One region of the Brucella tritici genome, then DNA from elsewhere that is predicted to be linked to it. Evidence: predicted binding sites of a transcription regulator. Region 1 holds the regulator's gene; each other region holds the start of a gene.

Region 1 (5,077 bases):
GCGAAGAACGGCGTTACCAATCCGGCCCCGGCCTTGTAGGCGTGCTTGGCGATAAGGCGAACCAGCGGCAAGGCCACGACCGGCGCGGTAATGACAAGATCCTGCCCCTCGCGCAATTGCAGACCAACGCGAACGGCGACTTCCGCAAGACGTTCGAGTTTCATCGGATCGATGACTGGGTTCAGCTGTTCATGAGCCATGGGTGGAAGACCTCTTAGGATGTGGAATCACCGACAGTTTATCAGACGGCATAATTTCACCACCTTTTTTCCTGCCTTTGCGTTATAGTAAATCTGCGGTCAGTGCAGAAGAAAGCAGACAGTAATGAATAAGAATGTGCTTATCTTGCTGGGCGTTACCGGTCTTCTGGCAGGGTGCGTGACCATGACGCCGGAACAACGGCGTGCCGCCGACGTACAGACCTGCCGCAGCTATGGCTTCAAGGCCAATACCGACGCTTTTGCCAACTGCCTGATGCGACTGGACCTCGATCGCAGAGCTGACAGGCGTGCCTGGCAGAATCAGGTCGATTTCTACGACACCCAGATGGTGATCTATCGCCCGATCTACCGCTGAGACTTTCGCTGGAAAGCGACAACAACCAGCTAGGAAATCAAAACGCCGGTCGGGGTGAACCAGACCGGCGTTGCAGATTATCAGATTATAAAAGCGCTTCTTACAGCGGCGCTTCGGGACGATCCTGCGACAGAAGAAGCGCACCAATGGCATCAGCCTGCTTCTGGCTTGCCGGAGCATAGCCGAGCGATGTCGGTTGCGGAGCCGTCGTATCGAATTGCGGCTGGTAGGAGGCCACCTGCATATGTGGTTCCTGCTGAGATACTGCTCCGCGGTGACGCGCCAAGCGGTCGCTACGAGCCTGCGGACCGGCACCGACACTCTGCTCCACGCTTTGAGCCTTTACAGCTTCCGCGAGCGCCACCTGAACGGTTGGCTCCGTTCCCGGAACCGGACCGGTCTGCGGCAGTGTAACGTCATAAGACGGATCCTGCGGAAGAGACGGTGATTGCGGCGAATAGGCCATAGCCAGATTGTAGGGCTCCTGCGGAACTGGATTTTGCAGCGAGCCGTCACGATTGCGCTTCTCGTAGAAGGAATTTCCACCGGCCACGAGCACGTAATGCATGTTGTTGTAAGGGAATTTCAGACCCGCCGTGTGAAAGAACATGGCGTTCTTGAGTTTTGGATGGCGCTCGCCTTTCAAGACTGCATCGGCGGCAGCCTGAACGTCGGGCAGCGCCTTGGAATTCATCTGGCGGGTGAGAACACCGGGTGCAAACTGGTTCTTCTGACCGACAACGCCGCAAATCGTATCCGGATAACGTCCCGACGCGAGGCGGTTCATAACGACGGTGCCGACCGCCAGAAGACCATCGGAACTTGAACGGTTGGATTCGAAGAACATCGCACGTTCAAGACAATTCTTGTCCCGTGTGGTGTAGGTGTAGGTCTTTACGCCATTGACGGACTTGACGTGGCTTGCCGCCGTCTTTTCCGAATTGGCTTTTCCCGAGGTTCCGGTCGTCGTGCAACCGGTCACCACGAAAGGCGCAACCACCAGCCCGATAAGAACGGGTAATTTCCACTTCGCGGCGCGCGTCAATGGCTCAGTCTCATGTTAGGACCCTTAACTGATCCAGTCATCCATTCAGGCGAACACATCTGGAACGATGCGCGCGAACGTCTGACTGCGGTGCAAGTCAAAGAGGACGAAGATCAAAGTCACACGCCCTACTGTCGCTTAATCGAATTCAAGGTTTTGGAATTTTTAGGCCAAAAAAAGGCGACGGGTCAAATCCCAACAATGCTGGAGGCGACTAAAATGTCCAAAAGCAACTCCGAATCGAGAGTGCGAATATGCCTACAAGCCCTTTAAATATATTAACAATTTCTTAACAAGAATGGCCAATTCAGATAAGATATTGATTTAATGAGATTCAAAGTCTCGTAATACACGCCATATCCCTGCCTTAATTCGCTTTTGCTTGTACATTTTTTGCATACACATTTGTGGTGTTTCAAATGATCTGCGGAGTTTCTGTTTCGAGGCGGGTTCCGTTGCTCTTCGTCAACTTTCGCAACATGTTTGTAACATCGCGTGAGATGAGACTTCTGACGCCTGTTTCGGGTCGTTGCAATGCGAATCGGGCGAGTGCGATCTGCATCACGCAAAGCTTGGCCGGAAACAAAAACGACCCGCCAAGGAAACTTCGGCGGGTCGGACAAGTCCAGTTCTTGAAGTCTCAGATAATGGCGTCCGTCACCCGAAAGAATAACCGGCACCCCGAACGGTGCGAATGGGATCGAGGGCCCGACCGACATTGATCGCTTTGCGTAACCGTCCTACATGGACGTCCACCGTGCGATCATCGACATAAATGTCCGGTCCCCAAACGCCATCCAGAAGCTGGCTGCGCGAGAAAACACGACCAGGCGACATCATGAAATATTCGAGCAGGCGGAATTCCGTCGGTCCAAGACGAACTTCCTTTTCCTTACGATAAACGCGATGCTGCTGGCGATCGAGAACCAGATCGCCCACTTTCAGCACATGCGAAAGAATGCTCGGATTGGACCGGCGCAGCATGGCTTTGACGCGCGCCAGCAGTTCCGGCGTCGAAAATGGCTTCACGACATAATCGTCCGCACCAACGCTGAGGCCGCGTACCCGTTCGCTCTCCTCGCCACGTGCCGTCAGCATGATGATGGGTAGGCGTTCCGTTTCCGACCATTGACGCAGGCGGCGGCAAAGCTCGATGCCAGATACGCCCGGCAGCATCCAGTCCAGAATGAGCAGATCCGGCACGTTCTCGCGCAAGGCGATTTCGGCCTCGTCGCCGCGCAGCATCGTATCGACCTGATAACCCTCTGCCTCAAGATTGTAGCGAAGCAGCACGCTCAGCGCCTCTTCGTCTTCGACCACAGCGATTTTGGGTGCCTGTGACATCCAGTATTTCCCTATCCAAATTCGGCGGGCGGTGGATAAAATCCCCCCAATCGACCGCGTGCCGCCGCGCTATTCACTCATTCTCACCCGCCGGACCAAAGTCCGGCTGGCTGTAGTTCAGGGTTTACGTGCCTCATCCACGACAATACCGTGGCTCAGGTCTTCCTTCGGTCGTTCGGCCGGCATTTGCAGGCCGGTCACAATGTAATAGACGGTCTCCGCAATATTAGTCGCATGATCCCCGATGCGCTCGATGTTCTTCGCGCAGAACAGAAGATGCGTGCAGGCGGAGATATTGCGCGGGTCTTCCATCATGTAAGTCAAGAGTTCGCGGAACAGAGACGTGTACATGGCGTCGATCTCGTCGTCGCGGTCGCGAACGACGTTGATCTGCTGTACCGAGCGCGATGCATAGGCGTCGAGGACGTCCTTGAGCTGGGTCAGTGCCAGTTCCGCCAGTGTTTCGAGCCCGCGATAAAGCTTTACCGGCTGACGCGATTCCGAAACGGCGGCAACACGCTTGGCGATGTTCTTACCCAGATCGCCCACGCGTTCCAGATCGGCAGAAATGCGGATCGAGCCGATGATCTCACGCAGGTCCACAGCCATAGGCTGACGCTTGGCGATAATCATCACAGCCTTGTCGTCAATCTCGCGCTCACTGGCATCGAGGATAAGATCGTCGGAGATGACGCGCTGTGCGAGCGCATTGTCCGCATTGACGATAGCGGCGACCGACTGCTCGACCATACGTTCCGCATGTCCGCCCATTTCGGCGATCTTATGGGAGAGAAACTTCAATTCCTCATCGTAGGAGCGAACGGTATGCTGAGACGGCATAGTAGACCTCGTAATATAAATTGCGGGGAAGCCGCACTGTCTATCTGTTGAAGCGCAGTTCCGGATCAGCCGAAGCGTCCGGTGATGTAGTCCTGCGTGCGCTTTTCGGTAGGCGCGGTGAACATGGTTTCCGTGTCCCCCACTTCGACCAGATTGCCGAGGTGGAACATGGCAGTGCGTTGCGAAACGCGCGCGGCCTGCTGCATGGAGTGCGTGACGATCACGATCGTATAGTTCTGGCGCAGTTCGTCGATCAGCTCTTCAACCTTCGCGGTGGCAATCGGGTCAAGTGCTGAACACGGTTCGTCCATGAGGATGACTTCCGGGCTCACCGCAATCGCGCGTGCGATGCAAAGGCGCTGCTGCTGGCCGCCGGAAAGGCCGGTGCCCGCATCGTGCAGACGGTCCTTCACTTCCTCGAACAAGCTCGCCTTCTGCAAGCTCGTCACGACGATTTCTTCAAGATCGGTCTTGGTACGGGCGAGACCATGAATGCGCGGACCGTAGGCGACATTTTCATAGATCGATTTCGGAAATGGGTTCGGTTTCTGGAACACCATGCCAACGCGGGCGCGCAGTTCGACGACATCGATCTTCGGATCGTAGATGTCTTCATTGTCGAGCGTGATCTTGCCGCCAACCTTGCAGCCCTCGATCGTGTCGTTCATGCGATTGAGCGAACGCAGGAAAGTGGACTTGCCGCAACCGGAAGGGCCGATCAGCGCCGTGACCATCTTTTCCTGGATATCCAGATCGACGTCGAACAGCGCCTGCTTCTCGCCATAAAATACGCAGACCTTGTCGCCGCGCATCTTTATGGAATTGGCGTTGGCGTTCATTTTTTCTCCTACGGCTTTCTCGAGAGATCGTTCAGTCATCAGATTCATAGCTTTCGACTCCCGTTTTACCAGCGGCGCTCGAAGCGGCGGCGCAGAATGATTGCTGCAATATTCATCACGGCAAGGAACAGAAGCAGGACAATGATAGCGCCTGACGTGCGTTCCACAAAGGCGCGTTCTGCTTCATTTGCCCACATATAGATCTGCACCGGAAGAGCAGTCGACGGGTCCATCGGTGTCGACGGTACGTCAGCGACAAAGGCCACCATGCCGATGAGAAGAAGCGGTGCGGTTTCACCAAGCGCGTGGGCAAGACCGATGATCGTGCCGGTCAGGATGCCGGGTGCGGCGAGCGGCAGGACATGGTGGAACACCATCTGCGTTTTCGACGCACCAAGACCAAGAGCTGCGGCGCGAATGGAAGGCGGTACAG
Region 2 (5,077 bases), on a different contig from region 1:
GTGACGCTTGCGACAGTGGCGCCTGACGGAGAGATGGGCTTTCCCGGCAACCTGAATGTGAGCTGCACCTATATGCTCACAGGCGATGGGACGCTCATCGTGCGGCTGGAGGCAGTGACCGACAAGCCAACGGTCTGCAATTTGCTGCATCACAGCTACTTCAATCTGGATGATGGCGGCGAGGGCGATATCCTCGATCATCAACTCAAGATCGAAGCCGATGCCTATATGCCCGTCGACGACGCTCTCATTCCGGACGGACGCGTTCTGCCGGTCAAAGGAACGCCATATGATTTCCGGGAATTCCGTCCGATTCGCTTCGAGGAAAACGGCAGTCAGGTCGAATATGACAGCAATTTCTGCATGACCGCGGCGCGGGGACCATTACGCCCATGCGCTTCGGTCAAGGGCGCTCGTTCCGGTATTCGCCTCGACGTTTCCACGACGGAGCCGGGTGTTCAGTTCTATGCAGGTAACACCATGGCCAATGATTGTATCGGCCTGATGGGCAAGCCCTACGGAAAACATGCAGGCTTCTGCCTTGAGCCGCAGGTCTGGCCGGGATCGCTGGAATATTCCTATTTCCCGCAGGCAATATTGCGTCCGGGCGAGATTTACGCCCAGACCAGCCATTTCAGCTTTTCACGCGAAAAATAATCAATCAGCAAAAGCGGCGCGTGCGGTTTCCATCGGAGCGAGCGCGCCGCGTATCTCGACCACACGCGCTGCAACCAGATGCGCCTTGCGGGCGGCTTCCACCGGAGAAAGCCCGTTCAGGCGTGCAGCAAGATAGGCACCGTTAAAACTGTCGCCAGCGCCGGTAGTGTCCACGGCTTGCGCCACGACGGACGGCACCAGCGTCCTTTCATCGCCAGAGACGACCAGAGCTGGTTCCGTGCCGTCCTTGACGACGATCTCTTTCACACCGAGTGCGGCAAGACGATCTGCACAGGCGCCAGCATCCTTGTCGCCAAAGAGCGCCTGTTCGTCGGGGAATGTAGGCAGGGCGATATCCGCGATGCGCATGGCTTCGCTGATGATCTCCTGCGCAACTTTCCGGTCTGGCCAGAGCTGGTGGCGGAAATTCGGGTCGAATGCGATTCGCGAACCGGCTGCACGGCATTCCCGCAGGACGTCGAAAAACGTCTCGCGATGCTCAGGCAGGATGATGGCGATCGAAATGCCCGAAAAATAGATGATGTCGCGGCCGGTCAGGCTTTTTTCCAGGGCTTCGCGGTCGCTGGCGAGACGCCGTGCCGCGGCGTCGCTCCGCCAATAGGTGAAGGAGCGCTCGGCACCGTTAAGCGTGATTGCGTAAAGGCCGGGATGAAGTCCATCGATGATGGGACTGTGCGCGATGCCGATACCGTTCGACGTCAAGAACACGCGCTGCTTCTGCGAAAAGCTGTCTTCGCCGAAAGCGGTAACGTACTCGACAGGGTAGGATTTTTCCGTCAGCGCCCGCATGTACCAGGCGGTGTTCAGCGTATCACCCGCAAAACCCATGCGCCACTGATCGCCTTCATTGCCAGAAAGCTCGATCATGCATTCGCCGATAGACGCAAATCCGCCCATGTCAGTCTCCTCACTTCCAATGGGGCTAACGCCTATACTAATTTGCCGCTATGTAAAATTGGTTTGTGGGTACTGTCATCTGGCCTTTATCGACTTGCCACATTCATTGTGTAAGCATCCGCCGACCGCATCGCCCTCAAAATCGGGATAGCTTTTTAAAAGCACGATGCATTACCTGATATTTTGGAGTTCTGCTGACGTTGTGTAGCGAACCTCGCCTAAGGATTTGACATGCGTTATGCGATTTATTTCACGCCGCCATCCAGTGATGCGCTTCTTAAGGTTGCCGCAAACTGGCTCGGACGCAATGCGTTCAGCGGCGAGCCGGTCAAGATGCCAGCGATTCGCTCGCTCGCAACCGACGAAATCTCCCAACTGACGGAAGAGCCGCGCCGTTATGGCTTTCATGCGACGATGAAGGCTCCCTTCCGTCTGGATGAAGAACACACCGAAAACGACCTGCTTTCCGCATTGATGCATTTCGCATCGTCGGCATCGCCGGTCGTTATTCCCCGTCTGAAACTGCACGCAATTGGCCCGTTCTTCGCTCTCGTGCCGGAAGAGCCGGTTGCCGAGCTGAACCTGCTTGCCAATGATGTTGTGGTTGCCTTCGACCGGTTTCGCGCACCGCTCACCGAGGCGGAAATTGCAAAGCGGCGACCGGAGCGTCTCAGCGAGACACAGCGCCACAATATCGAACGCTGGGGCTATCCTTATGTTTTCGACGAGTTCCGCTTTCATATGACCCTGACCGGCCCGGTGGAGGAGAAGGACCGCGCTCGCGTGGAGCGGACGCTGGACGAGTTTTTCACGCCGCTGCTGGATGACGCCGTAGAGGTTGCGAATCTCGCTCTGTTCGTGGAACCTGAGAAAGGGGCTCCTTTCGAGATTCATTCGCTGCATCCTCTGACAGGCGGCAAGATAGCGTCTGCTCGGGCCTCACGAGCGGTTGGGAGGCCGTAAGCAATGGGAAATGAAACGGTTCTGCGCAATGCCCGCATCGTGCTCTCCGACGATGTCGTTCTCGGTTCCCTGAAGCTTGTTGACGGCAAGATCGCCGATATCTCCGCTGGCGCATCCAGTGTCGGCGAGGATATGGCAGGCGACTTCCTGACACCCGGACTGGTGGAACTGCACACAGATCACCTCGAAGGACACTATGCGCCGCGCCCGAAGGTGCGCTGGAACCCGATTGCCGCCGTGCAGGCACATGACGCACAGATTGCCGCTTCCGGGATTACCACTGTTTTCGATGCGTTGCGCATTGGCTTTGATGACGACGCCGAGACGAGCATTGACGACATGCGCAAGCTATCGTCGGCAATTGCCGAAGGCCGCGATGCGGGCCGTCTGCGCGCCGACCATTTCCTGCATTTGCGTTGCGAGGTTTCGGCGCCTGACTGTCTTCCGGCCTTCGAACAGTTTGGCAATCAGGCGCTGGTCAGGCTGGTGTCGCTGATGGATCACGCGCCGGGGCAGCGGCAGTTTACAGATATCGAAACCTACAAGACCTATTTCATCCGCAAGCTGAAATTCTCGGAAGAAGAATTCCGGCTCTATTGCGAGCGGCGTATCGGGCAGTCCCAGCAATATTCCGCGCCGACACGCAAGGCGATTGCCGAACTGTGCCACCAGCGCGGCGTTATTCTGGCAAGCCACGATGACGCGACGCCGGAGCATGTCGCGGAAGCAAAGGCGCAGGGAATACGCGTTGCAGAATTTCCCACGACACACACGGCAGCGAAGGCATCAAAAGAATCCGGGATGTCGGTGCTTATGGGAGCGCCGAACGTCGTACGCGGCGGTTCACATTCGGGAAATGTGTCCGCGCGCGAACTGGCGGAGGCCGGAAATCTCGACATCATATCGTCGGACTATATTCCGGCCAGCATGATGCAATCGGCGTTCTTTCTCGCAGATGTCGCCGAAAATATCTCGCTGCCGCAGGCCATTCGTCTGGTTTCCGCCAACCCTGCCAAAGCGGTAGGGCTGGATGATCGCGGCGAGATCGTCGCCGGCAAACGGGCTGATCTGGTCCGGGTGCAGATTGCCGATCACGTTCCGATCATCCGCACCGTCTGGCGAGAGGGACGGCGGGTTATCTAACCTACCGAGATTGGCGTGGTCGGTTCCAGCGCCAGTCTGCCATCATCCAGAATGTCGAGCTGCAGTGAGCGATAGCTGTCAATGCTCAGATGGGATGTCTTTGGGGAATGCGGGTGCGTTGCGGTGACTACGACAACGCTCGCACCGGCAGTTTCTCCAGCAACGATACCGGCTGGCGCATCCTCGAACACAAGGCAATTATGCGGATCGAAACCAAGTCGTTTCGCGCCAAGCTGGAAACATTCGGGGCTTGGCTTGCCACGCTCCACATCTTCGGCAGAAACGATGGTCTTCGGCATCGGCAGTCCTGCTGCGGCGACGCGACGGGTAGCAAGTTCAAGTGGTGCCGAGGTCACGATTGCCCAACGGTCTTGCGGCAATGAACTGAGGAAGTCATATGCGCCGTCGATAGGTGCAATGCCGTCCAGATCCGCCATTTCGGCCTGAAGCAATATCTCCGCCTCGCGGATCGGGTCCACGCCCGGCAGAGCAAGACGGCGGACGGTTTCAACTGCCCGGACACCATGGATCGTCGGCAGGAATGTGACTGGATCAATGCCATGGCGTATAGCCCATTCGCTCCACACACGTTCGGTCGCTTCGATGGAACTCAATATCGTGCCGTCCATGTCGAACAGAAACGCATCGAATGATTTGCCGAAAGGGGAAAAGGAGGTCACGTCGAATTTCCTTTAACTACGCAGATGAGAATCGGGAGAATGCTTCCGTGATCGATCATAATGTTTATTGGGTGAGAAGACAGTCTTTGGAGCAGATACTGTTCCCGCATCGGGTATGAAAATTCGCTTCGGCTCACTATATTGAGGGGCGACTGCAATATTGGCGAAACTTGATCATTTCGATCAATTGTGGCTTTTGGCACCCTTCCGAATTTAAATAAATGCCGAAAGCGCCGATTGCGACTGAATCGCATTCTCAGGATTGTTGTATAAATGACTGAAATAAAATCAAAAACACGCAACTATCCGGATGTGCGCTTTGCCGTTGCGCCCATGATCGACTGGTCGGACAGACATTGCCGGTATTTTCACCGGCTCTTTTCCAGGCATGCATTGCTCTACACTGAAATGGTTGTGGCGGATGCGATCATTCACGGCCCACGCGACCGGTTGCTGGGTTTTGACACCGCTGAACATCCTGTGGCGCTGCAGTTAGGTGGTTCCGATCCGGTGAAGCTGAAAGAAGCTGCGAAGATCGGCGCCGATTACGGCTATGATGAAATCAATCTCAATGTCGGTTGCCCGTCGGATCGCGTGCAGTCAGGTACATTCGGAGCCTGCCTCATGCAGACCCCGGATGTGGTGGCGCGTTGCGTCTCTGCAATGAAAGAGGCCGTTTCCGTGCCCGTTACCGTCAAATGCCGTATTGGCGTTGA
Region 3 (5,077 bases), 290 kb from region 1:
CCTGAACGCCCTCCCTAAGAGGGCATATTCCTGACAACTTCCAAATTTGCCGCAGCCGTCACCGGCTGTTTGTTTTGTCTTTGTTTTCACGCATTGTCCGACGCAAAACCGCTTCGCACCTTTGCTGGAAATATTTTTACAGGAACCAGAGTCCGTTTAAACACGGCCTGGTATTATAGATATGACTCGGTTTCGCATCGATTTCCGGGGACCTGCCTTCCGCAATGTCCTCGGCTACACTTTCGGCCATTGGCGAAGTCAGCCCTTGCGGCTGACGCTGATGATAATCGGCATGCTGCTTGCAACAGCCGCAGATGTTCTGACACCGCTCTATTCCGGTCGGTTGGTGGACGCGCTTTCGTTGGGTAACGATGGCGCTTGGGATGCTGCCATCCACGCCCTCATCGTCCTGCTTGCGCTGGGTGCGCTGGCGCTGATCACGCGTCAGTTGACCTTCTATGTCATCACGGACTTCACTTTGAAGATCATGAGCGACATGGCAGCAAGCTCGTTCCGTAAGCTGCAGCGGTTTTCGACGGACTGGCACGCCAATGCCTTTGCCGGATCGACGGTGCGTAAGGTATCGCGCGCCATGTGGGCGCTCGACCTGCTCAACGATACGCTGATCGTGGCGCTGTTGCCGTCGATCCTGATGCTGGTTGGTTCGGTCGTGCTTTTATCATGGTACTGGCCGCTGATGGGGCTGCTGGTTGCAATCGGTTCGGTGCTGTTCATCGTCTGCACGATTGTGATTTCGCTTGGCTTTGTTGCCCCTGCGGCAACGCTTGCCAATAGCTGGGACACGCGAATGGGCGGCGCTTTGGCCGATGCCATTTCGTGCAATGCGGTTGTCAAGGCATTTGGCGCGGAACGCCGTGAAGATGCGCGTCTTGCAAAGGTCGTTTCCAAGTGGCGCGGTCGCACACGCCGCACATGGCTGATCGGTACGCTGAATGGCTTCATTCAGGGCGCGAACCTGCTGGTGATGCGCGGCGTGGTTATTGCCTTTGCGCTCTATCTGTGGAGCCAAGGCAAGGCAACGGCGGGCGATATCACCTTCGTTCTGACAGCCTTCTTCATGCTGCAAGGTTATCTGCGCGATGTAGGAATGCATATCCGCAACCTGCAGCGCTCGGTCAACGACATGGAGGAGCTGGTCGACATCGAGGCACAGCCTTACGGCATTGCCGACAAGCCAGGTGCACCGGCGATCAAGATCGGAAATGGCGAGATCACGTTTGATAACGTCACCTTCCATTATGGCAGTCACGACACAGCTCTTTATCGCGACTTCTCGGTCAAGATTGAGGCTGGCGAGCGGGTTGGTCTGGTTGGCCATTCTGGTTCTGGCAAGACGACATTCGTCAAGCTGATCCAGCGTCTCTACGATGTCAGTGGCGGCGCCATCAAGATTGACGGACAGAACATTGCCGAAGTCACACAGGCATCGCTCAGATCGCAGATCGCCATCGTGCAGCAGGAGCCGATCCTGTTTCACCGGACGCTGGCCGAGAACATCGCCTATGCCCGCCCCGGCGCGACACAGGCGGAGATCGAGGAAGCCGCAAAGCTTGCAAGCGCGCATGACTTCATCACGCGTCTGCCAAAGGGCTATGCAACGCTTGTCGGCGAACGTGGTGTAAAGCTTTCGGGCGGCGAGCGTCAGCGTGTCGCTATTGCCCGTGCGTTTCTGGCAGATGCACCGATCCTCATTCTGGATGAAGCCACATCGAGCCTCGATTCAGAATCGGAAGTGCTGATCCAGCAGGCAATGGAACGGCTGATGGTTGGTCGTACAACGCTTGTCATTGCGCACCGGCTATCGACGGTTCGTGCGCTTGACCGGTTGCTGGTCTTCGACAAGGGCAAGATCCTTGAAGAAGGCGATCATGATGCGCTTATCCGCAAGCCGGGCGGCATCTATCGCCGCCTGTTCGAGCGGCAGGCGCTGGAACTGACCAAGGGACTGGAAGACGTCTTTTCGTAATCCAATCCGCTATAATGCCATGGACAGGGCCGGATTAATTCCGGCCTTGTTCGCTTTTTACGCATGTCTCCCGAAACCCGTTCCGACCTTCGGGAGACATGCTCTGTATGCTCCATTCATCATCCATTCAGATCACGGTGCGTATCACTCGCGGCCCAAGCGTGCCTTGACATTTCCATGACAGAAATGTGACAGGATTTTTGTGGAAGTTCGGGAGTTGGTGAGTAGAACATGCCGGGTGTGATGGAAAATACCGCAGCGCGTCGCTGGAGCGATGCCGCGATTTTCGGGCCTGCCCGTATTGCCTGGCCACTGCGCCTCGCCGCAATTGCGCTCGCTTCCATTGTACTTTCAACGCTGCTGGTTTTCGCTGTCGAATGGATCGTGCGCGGCTCGTTCACCGACACGATGCAGTTCTTCCGCACGCCGCATAAGCCTGCATGGACAACAGTTGCGCTCTTCGTCGTGGTGCTGACAGCAAGCGACGCCATTTTCGGACGCATTCACTATGGCTTCTTCGTGATCGGCCCGCTGGCACTGATTGCGGCAACGACAGCACGCGAAAAGAGCCTTTATCTCGGTGACCCGCTTTATCCGAGCGACTTTCTCTATGCCCGTCAGATCGTCGATCTTCTGCCGCTTCTGGTGCGTGACCGCCCGTGGAGCGCGGTCGGCATAGCCCTGCTTCTCATCGCTTCGGCAGCGGTGATGATCACCGTGACGCTGTTCTGGTGGCGGCGCTTTGATCCGATCCCATGGAAGGGGCGGATGCTGCGTCTTGCCTTCGCGCTGCCCTTGCTCGCCTGGTTCGCGGTAATTTCCGACTATGCCAGTTTTTCGCTGGCGCGCGACCGTCTGCGCATTCTGCCGATCATGTGGGACCAGAAGGAAAACTACGCCCATAACGGCTTTACCATGGCCTTCATCCTGAATGTGCCGATGGCCACAGTCTTCGCTCCAGAAGGCTATTCTTCGGAAGCAATTGCCGCCATCGAACCGCCGGCGCAGTTGATCCCTGCTGCATTCGATACCAGCAAGCCTGACGTCATTATGGTGATGAGCGAATCCTTCTGGGATCCGACCCGCCTTCCGGGCGTGGCTTTCAGCGCCGACCCGATTCCGACAGTCCGGGCGGAACAATCCGGCCATGTCTTCTCGCCAGAATTCGGTGGCATGACTGCCAATGTCGAGTTCGAGGCTCTGACCGGTTTTTCCAAAGCCTTCCTGCCCTCCGGCAGTATCCCTTATCAGCAATATATCCGTCGCCCGCTTCCCTCGCTTGCAAGCTTTTTCAAGGATCAGGGTTATGCGACGCGCGCCATCCACCCCTATCGCCAATGGTTCTGGAATCGCGGTCCCGTCTATGAAAGCATGGGCTTCGACAGGTTCATGTCAGAAGAAAACATGCCGCCGCTGGAAAAGCGCGGCGCACTGGCTTCCGACGCTGCCTTGACCGATGAAATCATCCGCGAAGCGGATTCCATGGATGCGCCATTCTTCTTCTTTGCCGTCTCGCTGCAAGGACATGGCCCGTACGAAGCCAATCGTTACCCGGATTCCAAACTTGAGGTGCAGACTGACGCCAGCGAGCATACGCGCCAGTCGATCCGGTCCTATTCGCAAGGTGCCTTGGATGCCGATGCGAGCCTTGCACGGTTGATGGAATGGGCATCGAAGCGTGACCGGGAAACCATTCTCGTCTTCTTTGGCGACCATCTGCCGCCACTTGGCCCCGTCTATGTCGAAACCGGGTTCATGGACAACCGGGTCGCAAGCCGTACGGCACCTGCTGCGGATATGATGCTGCAGCATGAAACGCCGCTTGTTCTCTGGTCGAGTAAACGTGGCGCCGAAAGGGGAACCGGCACGATCAGCCCTGCCTTCCTGCCGCTGCACATTCTGGATATGGCGGGTATGCAGCATCCCTATTACACAGGCTTCCTGCGTCAGTTGCACGAGCGCTACCAGGTCGTTGACAATCATGCGGTTTTCGACCGCTCGGAGAAAGCCGAGGAAGGCTGGCAACAGAGGCCGCCATTCCCGCCACTCCTGCGCGACTATCAGATGCTGCAATATGACATGATCTTCGGCAGCAATTTTGCCCGCGAGCGGTTCTTCCCCGCGCATCCCACACAGAGTTAGACAGGTCTATACCGGTGCTTTTCCGGATGACTGGCGGATGATGAGTTTATACTCAATCCGCCGGGAGGCCGACAAATGACCGGTTTCGATCTGATTGAGAAGCATGTCCGCCGCATCGCGTGTCATCTCGAAAATCGGCTGGCGGACGGTGGTGATCTGCGGCGACACCATGCTGGCAATCGCGCTGTCATCAAAGCCAACCACCGTTAGCTGGTCAGGTATCGCAATGTTGCGATCATAGGCGACCTGCATGACGGCGGCGGCCATATCGTCGTTTGACGCAAACACAGCCGTTGGCGGCTCCTCAAGCGAAAGCAGCTTCTTTCCGGCGGCGAGACCGCTCGCAAAACTGAAGCCACCCTGCACCTCATAATCAGGATTGCGCTTGATCCCCGCTTCTTCCAATGCGCGGCGATAGCCTGCGAGGCGCAGTTCCGCCGAACGATGGGTTGGATCGCCAATGACGATTGCAATCCGGCGATGACCGAGTTTCAGAAGATACTCCATCAGATCGACGCCAGCCGCTTCGTCATCGATTGTGACACTGTCGGTCGGGTGCACATTCACGTCGCCTGCGACACGGGCAAATGGCATTGCAGAAGCCGTCAGTTCGGCCAGAATTTCAGGATCGTCCGACATGGGGGGCGTCACGATGATGCCATCGAGACCGGAAGCGTGCGCTGTTTCGATCAGCGCACCACGGATATCTTCACGATTTTCGACAGGGAAAATCAGCAACCGGTACCGCGTGTCACGCAGCCGCTCCAGCGCGCCCATCTGCAGTTCGGTGACATAGCTAGCGCTCGGGTTCTCGAAGAAAAGACCAATCAGGTGAGAACGCCGTTCAACAAGGTTTCGGGCAGCAGCATTGGGACGGTAACGGAGCTCACTCCCCGCCTGCCTGACTTTTTCGCGAATGGCTTCGCGCACATTCGGTTCGTCATTGTA

What was found. Region 1 encodes PhoB, which activates phosphate uptake and scavenging genes when phosphate is short. Its sites were predicted from a motif close to TGTCATNNANCTGTCAT; they were not measured.
Positions count from the first base shown of each region.
Region 2: F9K94_RS01605 (DUF1045 domain-containing protein) is a predicted target of PhoB. The motif match lies at 1,649-1,665, and genes of this name have one in related genera.
Region 3: F9K94_RS12520 (LTA synthase family protein) is a predicted target of PhoB. The motif match lies at 2,165-2,181, and genes of this name have one in related genera.

Region 1 covers NZ_WBVY01000003.1:269,559-274,635, reverse strand. The annotation lists gene F9K94_RS11190 (aminopeptidase) at 1-200, opposite strand, end outside; gene F9K94_RS11185 (hypothetical protein) at 325-576, shown strand; gene F9K94_RS11180 (cell wall hydrolase) at 677-1,621, opposite strand; gene phoB (phosphate regulon transcriptional regulator PhoB) at 2,279-2,965, opposite strand; gene phoU (phosphate signaling complex protein PhoU) at 3,083-3,805, opposite strand; gene pstB (phosphate ABC transporter ATP-binding protein PstB) at 3,871-4,644, opposite strand; gene pstA (phosphate ABC transporter permease PstA) at 4,710-5,077, opposite strand, start outside.
Region 2 covers NZ_WBVY01000001.1:310,457-315,533, forward strand. The annotation lists gene F9K94_RS01595 (aldose epimerase family protein) at 1-657, shown strand, start outside; gene F9K94_RS01600 (sugar kinase) at 658-1,575, opposite strand; gene F9K94_RS01605 (DUF1045 domain-containing protein) at 1,807-2,538, shown strand; gene F9K94_RS01610 (alpha-D-ribose 1-methylphosphonate 5-triphosphate diphosphatase) at 2,542-3,681, shown strand; gene F9K94_RS01615 (HAD family hydrolase) at 3,678-4,361, opposite strand; gene dusA (tRNA dihydrouridine(20/20a) synthase DusA) at 4,635-5,077, shown strand, end outside.
Region 3 covers NZ_WBVY01000003.1:557,025-562,101, reverse strand. The annotation lists gene F9K94_RS12525 (ABC transporter ATP-binding protein) at 182-1,987, shown strand; gene F9K94_RS12520 (LTA synthase family protein) at 2,219-4,129, shown strand; gene F9K94_RS12515 (LacI family DNA-binding transcriptional regulator) at 4,136-5,077, opposite strand, start outside.